2 linked regions of the Pontibacter akesuensis genome follow. The protein of the gene in region 2 binds, or shares a complex with, the protein of the main gene of each other region. Links are inferred from orthologs where the notes say so. Each region holds a gene or a part of one and is shown on either strand. Other genes may lie near its edges.

Region 1 (3,673 bases), 930 kb from region 2 along the record:
CAGCTGGACATCGCTGATATGATGAAGTTCAGAAACTTCGGTAAGAAGTCTTTGACTGAGCTGGAAAATCTGGTTCAGGAGAAGGGTTTGGTTTTCGGAATGGACCTTTCTAAGTATAAATTAGAGGAAGATTAATTAAATCCTACGGCATAATTCCCAATCCCTGCAAAGGTTGATTGACGGTATGCACGTGCACAAATCAATATAATGAGACACGGTAAAAAATTCAATCACTTAGGAAGAACCGCTTCGCACCGCAAGGCAATGCTATCTAACATGGCGTCGTCTTTGATCGTACACAAGCGCGTTTCAACAACAGTGGCAAAAGCCAAGGCCCTTCGCAAGTATGTGGAGCCGCTTCTTACAAAAGCTAAGAGCGACACAACACACTCCAGAAGAACTGTTTTCGCTTACCTTCAGGACAAAGAGTCTGTTAAAGAACTTTTTGACGAAGTATCAACGAAGATCGCAAACCGCCCAGGTGGTTACACGCGTATCATCAAAACTGGTTACAGACTGGGTGACAACGCAGAAATGTGTGTGATCGAGCTGGTAGACTACAACGAGGATATGCTGTCAACTTCTGGTGACACTGCAACAGGTGCCAAGAGAACGCGTCGTCGCGGTGGCAAGAAGAAGTCTGACGAAACAACTGCCGCTGCTCCAGCTGCAGCTGCAACAGAAACTCCTGCAGCCACTGAAGCAACAGAAGCCCCTGAGGCAACTGATGCTCCTGCTGAGTCTAACGACAAAACAGAAGACACAAAAGATGCGCAATAAGCTCTGTTTGTAAATAATTTAAAGGGACATGACGTAAGTCGTGTCCCTTTTTTTATGTTTGTAACAAAATTTTTAAGATGAAAAAACATACATCCTCTGAAGCTATCCTTCTTTTAGAAGATGGAACAGTATACAAGGGCAAGAGCCTGGGCCGGATTGGTACTTCGGGTGGTGAACTCTGCTTTAACACTGGCATGACCGGTTATCAGGAAATCTTTACCGACCCCTCTTACTACGGGCAATTGGTTGTTACCACTGTTTCGCATGTAGGCAACTATGGCGTGCAGCCTAACGAAGTAGAGTCGGGACGCGTGCAGATCAGTGGCCTGGTTTGCAAAGATTTCTCCAACCATTTCTCGAGGAAAACAGCGGAAGGGTCGCTACAGGAATATTTTGAAAAGGCCGGTATCGTGGGTATTTGTGAAATAGACACACGGTCTCTTGTGCGGCATATTCGGGATAAAGGAGCCATGAACGCGATCGTCTCATCTGAAATAACGGATGTGGAGGAGTTGCGTAAGAAGTTAAATGCTGTGCCGTCGATGAATGGACTGGAACTGTCGTCGCATGTGAGCACGACAACGGAGTATGATCTGAAGCCCGAGGTCCCTAAGTATAGAGTAGCCGTTTTGGACCTCGGTGTGAAGCGTAACAGCCTGAACAACTTTATGCAGCGCGGCTGCGAAGTAAAAGTATTCCCGTACAATACCTCCTTCGAGGAAATGGAGAAGTGGAACCCAGACGGTTACTTTATTTCAAACGGCCCTGGCGACCCGGCAGCTACTAAGGATGCAGTGGCAAGCGTGAAACAGATACTGCAGCAAGAGATACCTATGTTCGGTATTTGCATGGGACATCAGATTCTGGCGCAGGCGAATGGGATTGCTACCTATAAAATGCACAACGGGCACAGGGGATTAAATCACCCAGTAAAGAACCTGCTAACGGGCCGAAGCGAAATTACAAGCCAGAACCACGGCTTTGTGGTGGATGCGGAGCAACTGAAGAATCACCCGGAGGTAGAGATAACACACATTAACCTGAATGACAATACGGTGGAAGGCATGCGCATGAAAACCAAACCTGCGTTTTCGGTGCAGTTCCACCCGGAGTCTTCACCAGGGCCACACGACTCGACCTATTTATTTGATGAGTTTGTGGCACTACTGGAGCAAAGCAAAAACAAAGTATAACTATCGTAAAACAACAAAAGCAATGAGTATTATCACTGACATCAAAGCCAGACAGATATTCGATTCGAGAGGCAACCCTACTGTAGAAGTAGATGTAACGACGGAAAGCGGCATACTAGGCCGCGCTGCGGTGCCATCTGGTGCCTCTACCGGCGTGCACGAGGCAGTGGAACTGCGTGACAACGACAAGAGCATGTACATGGGCAAAGGTGTGCTGCAGGCTGTTAAAAACGTAAACGAGAAGATTGCCGAGGAAATCATCGGTTTCCCTGTGTTCGAGCAGAACCTGCTGGATAAGATCATGATCGAGCTGGACGGCACGACCAACAAAGGCAACCTGGGTGCCAACGCCATACTTGGTGTATCGCTTGCCATTGCCCGCGCCGCTGCGCAGGAGCTGAACATGCCGATTTACCGCTATGTAGGCGGCGTGAACGCGAATACGCTCCCTGTGCCGATGATGAACATCCTGAACGGTGGCAGCCATGCGGACAATGCCATTGATTTTCAGGAATTCATGATCATGCCAATTGGTGCTCCTTCTTTCTCTGAGGCATTGCGTATGGGTTCGGAAGTGTTCCACCACCTGAAAAACGTGTTGAAGAAGAAAGGCCTATCTACCAACGTGGGTGATGAAGGTGGTTTTGCGCCAAACATTGCATCCAACGTAGAGGCGATAGAGGTGGTATTGCAGGCGATAGAAGCTGCCGGTTACAAGCCGGGAGACGATATGATGATTGCCATGGATGCAGCCAGCTCCGAATTTTACGATGCTTCCTCCGGCAAATACCACTTTAAGAAGTCTACAGGCGATAAGCTGACTTCTTCTGAAATGGTAAGCTACTGGAAAGACTGGGTGAACAAGTATCCGATCAACTCCATTGAGGATGGCATGGCTGAGGACGACTGGAAGGGCTGGAAAGAACTGACGGAAGCTATTGGCAGCAAGTGCCAACTGGTGGGTGATGACCTGTTCGTAACCAACGTGGACCGTCTGCAGCAAGGCATCGACCAGGGAATAGCTAACTCGATCCTGATCAAAGTAAACCAGATCGGCACCCTGACAGAAACAATCAACGCGATCAACCTGGGCCGCCGCCACGGGTATAAGAGCGTGATGAGCCACCGTTCCGGCGAAACAGAAGATAGCACCATCGCTGACCTGGCTGTTGCGCTGAACACAGGCCAGATTAAAACAGGTTCTGCTTCCCGTTCTGACCGTATGGCCAAGTATAACCAGTTGCTTCGAATTGAGGAGGAACTAGGGGAGACAGCATACTTCCCGGGCCGGAAATTTTAAATTTAGATTTCTGAAAAAATAATAGCTAAGGCTGTGGGTTATGAAGCTCACAGCCTTATTTTTGTAAGAGTACTTTAAGCCCAGAGTTATGATACAGCGCATCCCCAAAATATTCAGAAACTTCTATTTTATCGCTTCTGTCATTTTTGTAGTATGGATGCTGTTTTTCGATTCAAACGACTTTGTAACGCAGTACCAGATGCGCCGGCAGCTAAACGACCTGGAGGCGGATAAGGAGCACTACCTGGAGAAGATGGCCGAGGTAGAAAAAGACCGTAAGGAGCTGATGGGTAACCCGGCACTGCTGGAGAAATTCGCCCGCGAGAAGTACCTGATGAAGCGCCCAGGTGAGGATGTGTTCATCGTGGTAGTAAAAGACGAAGAGTAATTAGTTTTGGGT
Region 2 (6,331 bases):
TATTATCAACTCCTTTGCCAGCCTTTTGTTACCTGACTTTTTGGCGGGTGATGCAAAGATAAGGAGTATAGTTTTTAAATGCAGGTTTGCAGGGGTTAGTTCCGAAAGTGCGTTTAGGGAAAACGTATTGCCTATGCTGTACTCCTAACTGCTGCCGTTCATCTATCGAACTCTGCCTTAAACTGCCGTTGCCAACTGCAATCATACTTCGTGTACTGGCGCAAGACTTTAGAGTTGTGTCTTACTATGGTGTCGGGTTTGTAACTCGACTGGCTTGCAAAGCCATACTTGCACAGCGGTGGCTATACTTGTTGCAGCCATACTTGCTTTTCCACTGCTTTCGCAACTTCAGCCAGGCTATACTTTCTAGCTACTGTTCATCCTCCAGTTCCCAGATACCAATCGTTTCATTTCTGGCTTTGGAGCGCTCACGGCCGCGGGGCCTCGTCATCGGGCATCGCGCTGGGAGCTTTTCTTTGCTCGCTTCGCTTCGCAATCCCGCTAGCGCGGGACCGAAAAACTCGCATAGGCGCTCAACCCAAGGACTGAAATCTGTTCAGTTAGCTAAAGCGGTACCTATGCAACTAAAGCCAAGTCCCCCTTTGAAGGGGGTAGGGGGATGTTTGCACAACTGCCGATAATTCACTTCCTAAAAATAGCTAGGGGCTAGAAGTAGTTAGATGACAACGCTACGCAAGCTAAGCCCTTGCTCCATCCCGTCCATCTAAAAACACCTTCAATTCTGATTCTGACAATTACACAGCTCCTACACCTCCCACAACTCAGGACTCCTAACTCAGCACTCCTTTTACCTTCCTTTGCCAAAGCTGGCCTGGATGCCGATAGACGGAATAAACGTTAAGCCGGAGTAGCTGTAGCTGGTGTTATTGAGGAGTTTGTAGTCGCCGTAGTTCTGGTAGTAGATGGTGATGGCTGGCAGAATGTACACATACTTGATGCCCAGTTTGGCGTTCACGAAGAAGCCGTAGGAGCCAAAACTGTTCTTTTCCATCAAGGCATCAATTTTCTCTACATCGCTTCCGATTCGCTCGAAAAGCCTGCCGGGCTCAAAGCCATACGTAATGTTGGTGTGGTTGTACACGGCACCAAAGGCAATGCTACCGTTCTCCTCCTCTACCCCCAGCGACTTACTGAAGATAAGCGGGATTGTGTAATCACGTCGCTTCGCGGTGAACTGAAGTATGGGCTGCAGCTTATCCAAAAAGAGCTTATCAGCCCAATCAGAGCTCTGGCCGGCATACTGCAGGCCCACGCTGCCGTACCAAGCCCCGTTCACGGCTCCTGCACCCCGGCTATCCGGCGTTCCTGTCGGACCCAGGAACTGGTACTGCGCATCGAACACGTGCACGCCCGAGGCAAACTTGTAGCCCACATCCACCCGCGGGGCCACGCCATAGCGCAGGTAAAAATCAAAAGTGGGGCCAACCGGGTCTAAGGCATAGGCCAAAAGTGCCCGCGTGGCTGTCTCTATCTGAGCGTCGAAGTATACCGAGTCTTTCTTGGCGATGGCATCTACGGCGGCTTTAGTAATATCATCGAGCTGACCTATAGGCTCCGTAGCGATGTTGCCGCCAAAGTTCACGCCTGCCTTGAACTTGCCCGGTGCCGTTACCTTGCCCGAGTTAATTACTGCACGCGGCGCCGTGCAACCAGCCACCAGGGCCAGCAGCATAAAAAAGCACAAACGGTGCATAAAAGCCACAGAAAAACGCATACGTATGAGTTTAAAAATTTTGAATGTTAAATGTTGAGGAGCAAGTATAAAATCTTGCACCAGAGGCTGCCTTAGCAATACGGCGCCTGCTTCGCTTTAGCTGGCAAAACTACGGAAATAAGCTGCTCAATTACAAGCCGCTCCTGGAATATCAGCCCAGACCCAAGCACCTGTTTTACATCCGCACCTCAAATCTGATCGAAACAAAAAGCCTCTCCTGAACGAACAGGAGAGGCTTATATTTTAATAAGTAGACTTGTATTACCTACTCAGGTACAGGTTCCGCTCGGAGTATACTTTGGTAAAGTAATCGTCCTGCAGGTCGTCGATAAAGTAGATGGCTTCCCCGGTGGATTTCATTTCCGGCCCAAGCTCCTTGTTTACCTCTGGAAACTTGTTGTAAGAGAACACCGGCACCTTGATAGCGTAGCCGTGCTTGTACGGGTTAAACACAAAATCCTTCACTTTCTTCTCGCCCAGCATAATCTTGGTGGCGTAGTTGATGTACGGCTCCCTGTATGCCTTGGCAATGAACGGGAAGGTACGCGAGGCGCGCGGGTTGGCCTCAATAATGTATACCGTTTCGTTCTTGATAGCGAATTGGATGTTAATCACCCCAACCGTTTGCAGAGCCACCGCGATCTTCTTAGTGTACTCCTCTATCTGGTTCATCACGTTCTCGCTTAAATCGAACGGAGGCAGCACCGCGTATGAGTCGCCGGAGTGGATACCAGCAGGCTCGATGTGCTCCATGATGCCGCAGATGTGCACATCCTTTCCGTCGCAGATAGCATCCGCCTCAGCTTCGATGGCGTTGTCGAGGAAGTGGTCGAGCAGCACTTTGTTGCCCGGGTGGTCCTTCAGCAGGTCAATCACGTGGGCTTCCAGTTCTTTCTCGTTAATCACGATCTTCATGTTCTGGCCACCCAGCACGTAGCTAGGGCGCACCAGCAGCGGAAACTTAAGCTCCTTGCACAGCTCCAGCGCCTCCTCTGCCGTCTCGATTACCGCAAATGGCGGGTACGGAATGCTCAGGTCGCGCAGTAGTGAGGAGAAGGAACCACGGTCTTCAGCCAAGTCCAAAGCCTGGTAGCTGGTGCCGAAAATCTTGATGCCGTAGCGATCCAGTTTCTCCGCCAGCTTCAGGGCTGTCTGCCCACCCAACTGCACAATCACACCTTCCGGCTTCTCGTGCAGGATAATATCGTAGATATGCTCCCAGAACACCGGCTCGAAGTACAGTTTATCAGAGATATCGAAATCTGTGGAAACCGTTTCAGGGTTGCAGTTGATCATGATCGTCTCGTAGCCGCACTCTCTTGCAGCCAGCACGCCGTGCACACAGCTGTAGTCGAACTCAATGCCCTGCCCAATGCGGTTCGGACCAGACCCTAGCACCACCACTTTCTTCCTGTCTGTAACGATACTCTCGTTCTCGCCCTCAAAGGTGCTGTAGTAGTAGGGCGTGTTCGCTTCAAATTCGGCCGCGCAGGTATCTACCATTTTGAACACGCGCTTGATGCCCAATTCGGTGCGCACGCTGTGCACTTCACTTTCCTTGCAACGCAGCAGGTGCGCTATCTGGCGGTCGGCGTAGCCTTTCACTTTGGCCTCCCGCAGCAAATCAGCCGGAATAGTGGCCAGGTTATACTTCTCGATCTCCTTCTCCATCTGGTCCAGCTCCTCGATCTGAGCCAGGAACCACGGGTCAATTTTGGTCAGCTTTTGGATGGTGCTGGTCGGGATGCCGATGCGCATAGCATCTTTAATGCTGAACAAACGGTTCCAGCTTGGGTTCTTCAGGCTATCTACTAACTCGTTGTAATCTGTTTTCTCTTTGCCATCAGCACCGATGCCGTTGCGCTTTATCTCCAGACTCTGGCAGGCCTTCTGCAGCGCTTCTTGGAAGGTGCGGCCAATGCCCATCACCTCACCCACCGACTTCATCTGCAGACCAAGCGTGCGGTTCACACCCGGAAACTTATCGAAGTTCCAGCGCGGTATCTTCACGATAACATAGTCCAGTGCCGGCTCAAAGTAGGCAGATGTAGTTTTGGTGATAGCGTTTTTCAGTTCATCCAAATTGTAACCAATGGCCAGCTTTGCGGCAACCTTTGCAATTGGATAACCAGTGGCTTTGGAGGCCAGGGCAGAAGAACGGGAAACGCGCGGGTTGATTTCGATGGCGATAATGGTGTCATCCTCCGGGCTCACGGAAAACTGTACGTTACAGCCACCGGCAAACTGTCCAATGCCATTCATCATTTTAATGGCCAGGTCGCGCATTTGCTGGTACACCGTGTCAGGCAGGGTCATGGCTGGGGCCACCGTGATAGAGTCTCCGGTATGCACGCCCATTGGGTCGAAGTTCTCAATGGAGCAGATGATGATGACGTTTCCGATGTTGTCGCGCAGCAGCTCCAACTCGTACTCTTTCCAACCCATAATGCTTTGCTCTATCAGCACCTCGTGTGTAGGCGATGCGTGCAACCCGCGGGTCAGGGCGGCATCAAACTCTTCCGGCGTATTCACAAAGCCACCACCGTAGCCACCCAGCGTAAACGATGGGCGGATTACGAGCGGAAATCCTATTTCCTGAGCAATCTCTTTGCCTTCCAGAAAAGAGGTAGCCGTTTCGCCTTTACACACGTTCACATCAAGCTCCAGCATTTTCAGGCGGAACTCCTCTCTGTCCTCTGTCGTCTCGATGGCTTTGATGTCCACCCCGATAATGCGAACGCCGTACTTCTTCCAGATTCCGGCTTTATCACAATCAATGGCAAGGTTCAAGGCAGTTTGGCCACCCATAGTAGGCAGCACCGCATCAATCTTATGCTTTTCTAAAATCTCAATAATGTACTTCTTCTCCAGGGGCTTCAGGTACACATGGTCTGCCGTAACAGGGTCCGTCATGATGGTAGCCGGGTTGGAGTTGATGAGGATCACTTCTATTCCCTCCTCTCGTAGCGAGCGGGCGGCCTGGGAGCCAGAATAGTCGAATTCGCAGGCCTGGCCGATGATGATGGGTCCAGAGCCTATGATGAGAACGGATTTGATGGAGTTGTCTTTAGGCATTGGGGCGGTATGTATAAATTGCCCAAAGTTAGCGGAAAATGTTCGGGGCCACAAGAAAAAAAGGCCAGCGCGCCGTTTTATTTAAAACCAGCGCCGGAAGGCAGCCACCAGACCACCACCGCCTACGCAAGTATAAACACGGCTGTCAGTCCTCTTCCTCCAAGATAAACAGCTCGTTTACACTCACCCCAAAGAAGGCCGACATTTTAAGTGCCAGCAACGTGGAGGGCAGGTATTTATTTTTCTCAATGGCGTTGATGGTCTGCCGGCTTACCCCAAGGGCCTGGGCGAGTTGTTCCTGCGTAATGTCTTTTTTTGCGCGCTCCACCTTAATGCTATTCCGCATCAGCAGTCAATTTTTTGCGCATGTAGTGCAGGTTGTACCGGAAGGAGCCATAAATGTAGGCAAGCAGCAACAGAAGGGTGCCCAGCATACCACCTACATCGGGCATAATGCTGTTTTTGCCCATAATCAAAGTATAAATGTTGGCATAGAACGGGAGCAACAGCAGCGCAACCACCAGAAAATACACGCCACTCACTAACGACTTATACCGAAGGCTCTGCACCATCTCGTCTTCCTGCCGCTCTTCCGAAAAAACCAACAGCGCCAGCGCCACGATAAGCGGATAATAAACGATCGAGTAATTCCACTCACTGAAAAAAGCCCTCGGATCGGCTATACTTCCCGTTGCAAGCAACAGGCCAACAAGTGCCAAAGCCACTGGAAGCGCTGATAGCAGCATCCAAAATCCAATCTTCCTGTACCGGTAAGGCAGCATTTTTATATCGATCAACCCTTGCTTCATAGGACATGCTCATTTCAAGAAGTACAACTTTATTTCCTTTATGTAAACTACACTTTACTTTTCAGATAAAAAAGTACCCTAACTCTGATTTTCAATGCCTTTACCAACTTTTATTGACCGCATCATTTGTCTGATTTGATGACTTCTCTTTACTAAATGCAGAAACTATAATCACGGCAAAAGCCAACAAAGCCACCTGGATACGTAAACAGAAGTATAACTTATACTATTCGGCTATGACACCAAGACAAGATGATTTTATAACGAATTCGGATGAAAGCAGGCGCCTGCCCGACGACAACCCTGAGCCACTGACCGGCATAAAGAAAAGGAAGGTCGACAGCTTTGACAAAGAGCCTGAAGGCAAAGAGGAAGCCGGAAACGTGGCAGCCAGAAATGAAGAGGATACGCGTAAGTTAGATGGCAGCAACGCCAATAACCTGCGCACGAAATAAGCCGCGTGCTCCCCAATAATGTGTCCCTGTGCAGCGCGATTAGGCATGTGCGCAGGATTTATAGGAGAGGTCTGCCTCTTTGTGCCCTGCCCGCAAAGGCGTGATATTACTATACTGTAATTTTTAAGTACGAACGTTGTGACATGCTTTGCTTTTTAGATATTAATAAAGTATTATTATCATAGTTTATGTCTTAGAACCAAGGCACTTATGGTACTGTTTGAGGCACCTTACCAGCATTTAGAACTTTACACGGC

What was found.
Region 1: the proteins of carB (region 2) and carA are in contact, whole or in part, in a solved structure (PDB 1KEE), measured with the Escherichia coli proteins. The link is inferred for Pontibacter akesuensis from one-to-one orthologs.

What each region holds. Positions count from the first base shown.
Region 1 is NZ_CP014766.1:2,524,783-2,528,455, forward strand. Bases 1-2,915 are described here. They hold carA (glutamine-hydrolyzing carbamoyl-phosphate synthase small subunit), read left to right. Parts: upstream 1-857; coding sequence 858-1,973; downstream 1,974-2,915. Other genes in these bases: A0W33_RS10835 (DNA-directed RNA polymerase subunit alpha), read left to right, coding at 1-135; rplQ (50S ribosomal protein L17), read left to right, coding at 208-780; eno (phosphopyruvate hydratase), read left to right, coding at 1,996-2,915. Also shown: more of eno, read left to right, coding at 2,916-3,273; A0W33_RS10855 (FtsB family cell division protein), read left to right, coding at 3,362-3,661. UniProt on the Escherichia coli protein: Small subunit of the glutamine-dependent carbamoyl phosphate synthetase (CPSase).
Region 2 is NZ_CP014766.1:1,592,872-1,599,202, forward strand. The notes cover bases 1,797-5,180. They hold carB (carbamoyl-phosphate synthase large subunit), read right to left. Parts: upstream 4,811-5,180; coding sequence 1,997-4,810; downstream 1,797-1,996. Other genes in these bases: A0W33_RS06665 (helix-turn-helix transcriptional regulator), read right to left, coding at 4,956-5,156; A0W33_RS06670 (hypothetical protein), read right to left, coding at 5,146-5,180. Also shown: A0W33_RS06655 (hypothetical protein), read right to left, coding at 809-1,735; more of A0W33_RS06670, read right to left, coding at 5,181-5,619; A0W33_RS06675 (hypothetical protein), read left to right, coding at 5,856-6,074; A0W33_RS06680 (hypothetical protein), read left to right, coding at 6,285-6,331. UniProt on the Escherichia coli protein: Large subunit of the glutamine-dependent carbamoyl phosphate synthetase (CPSase).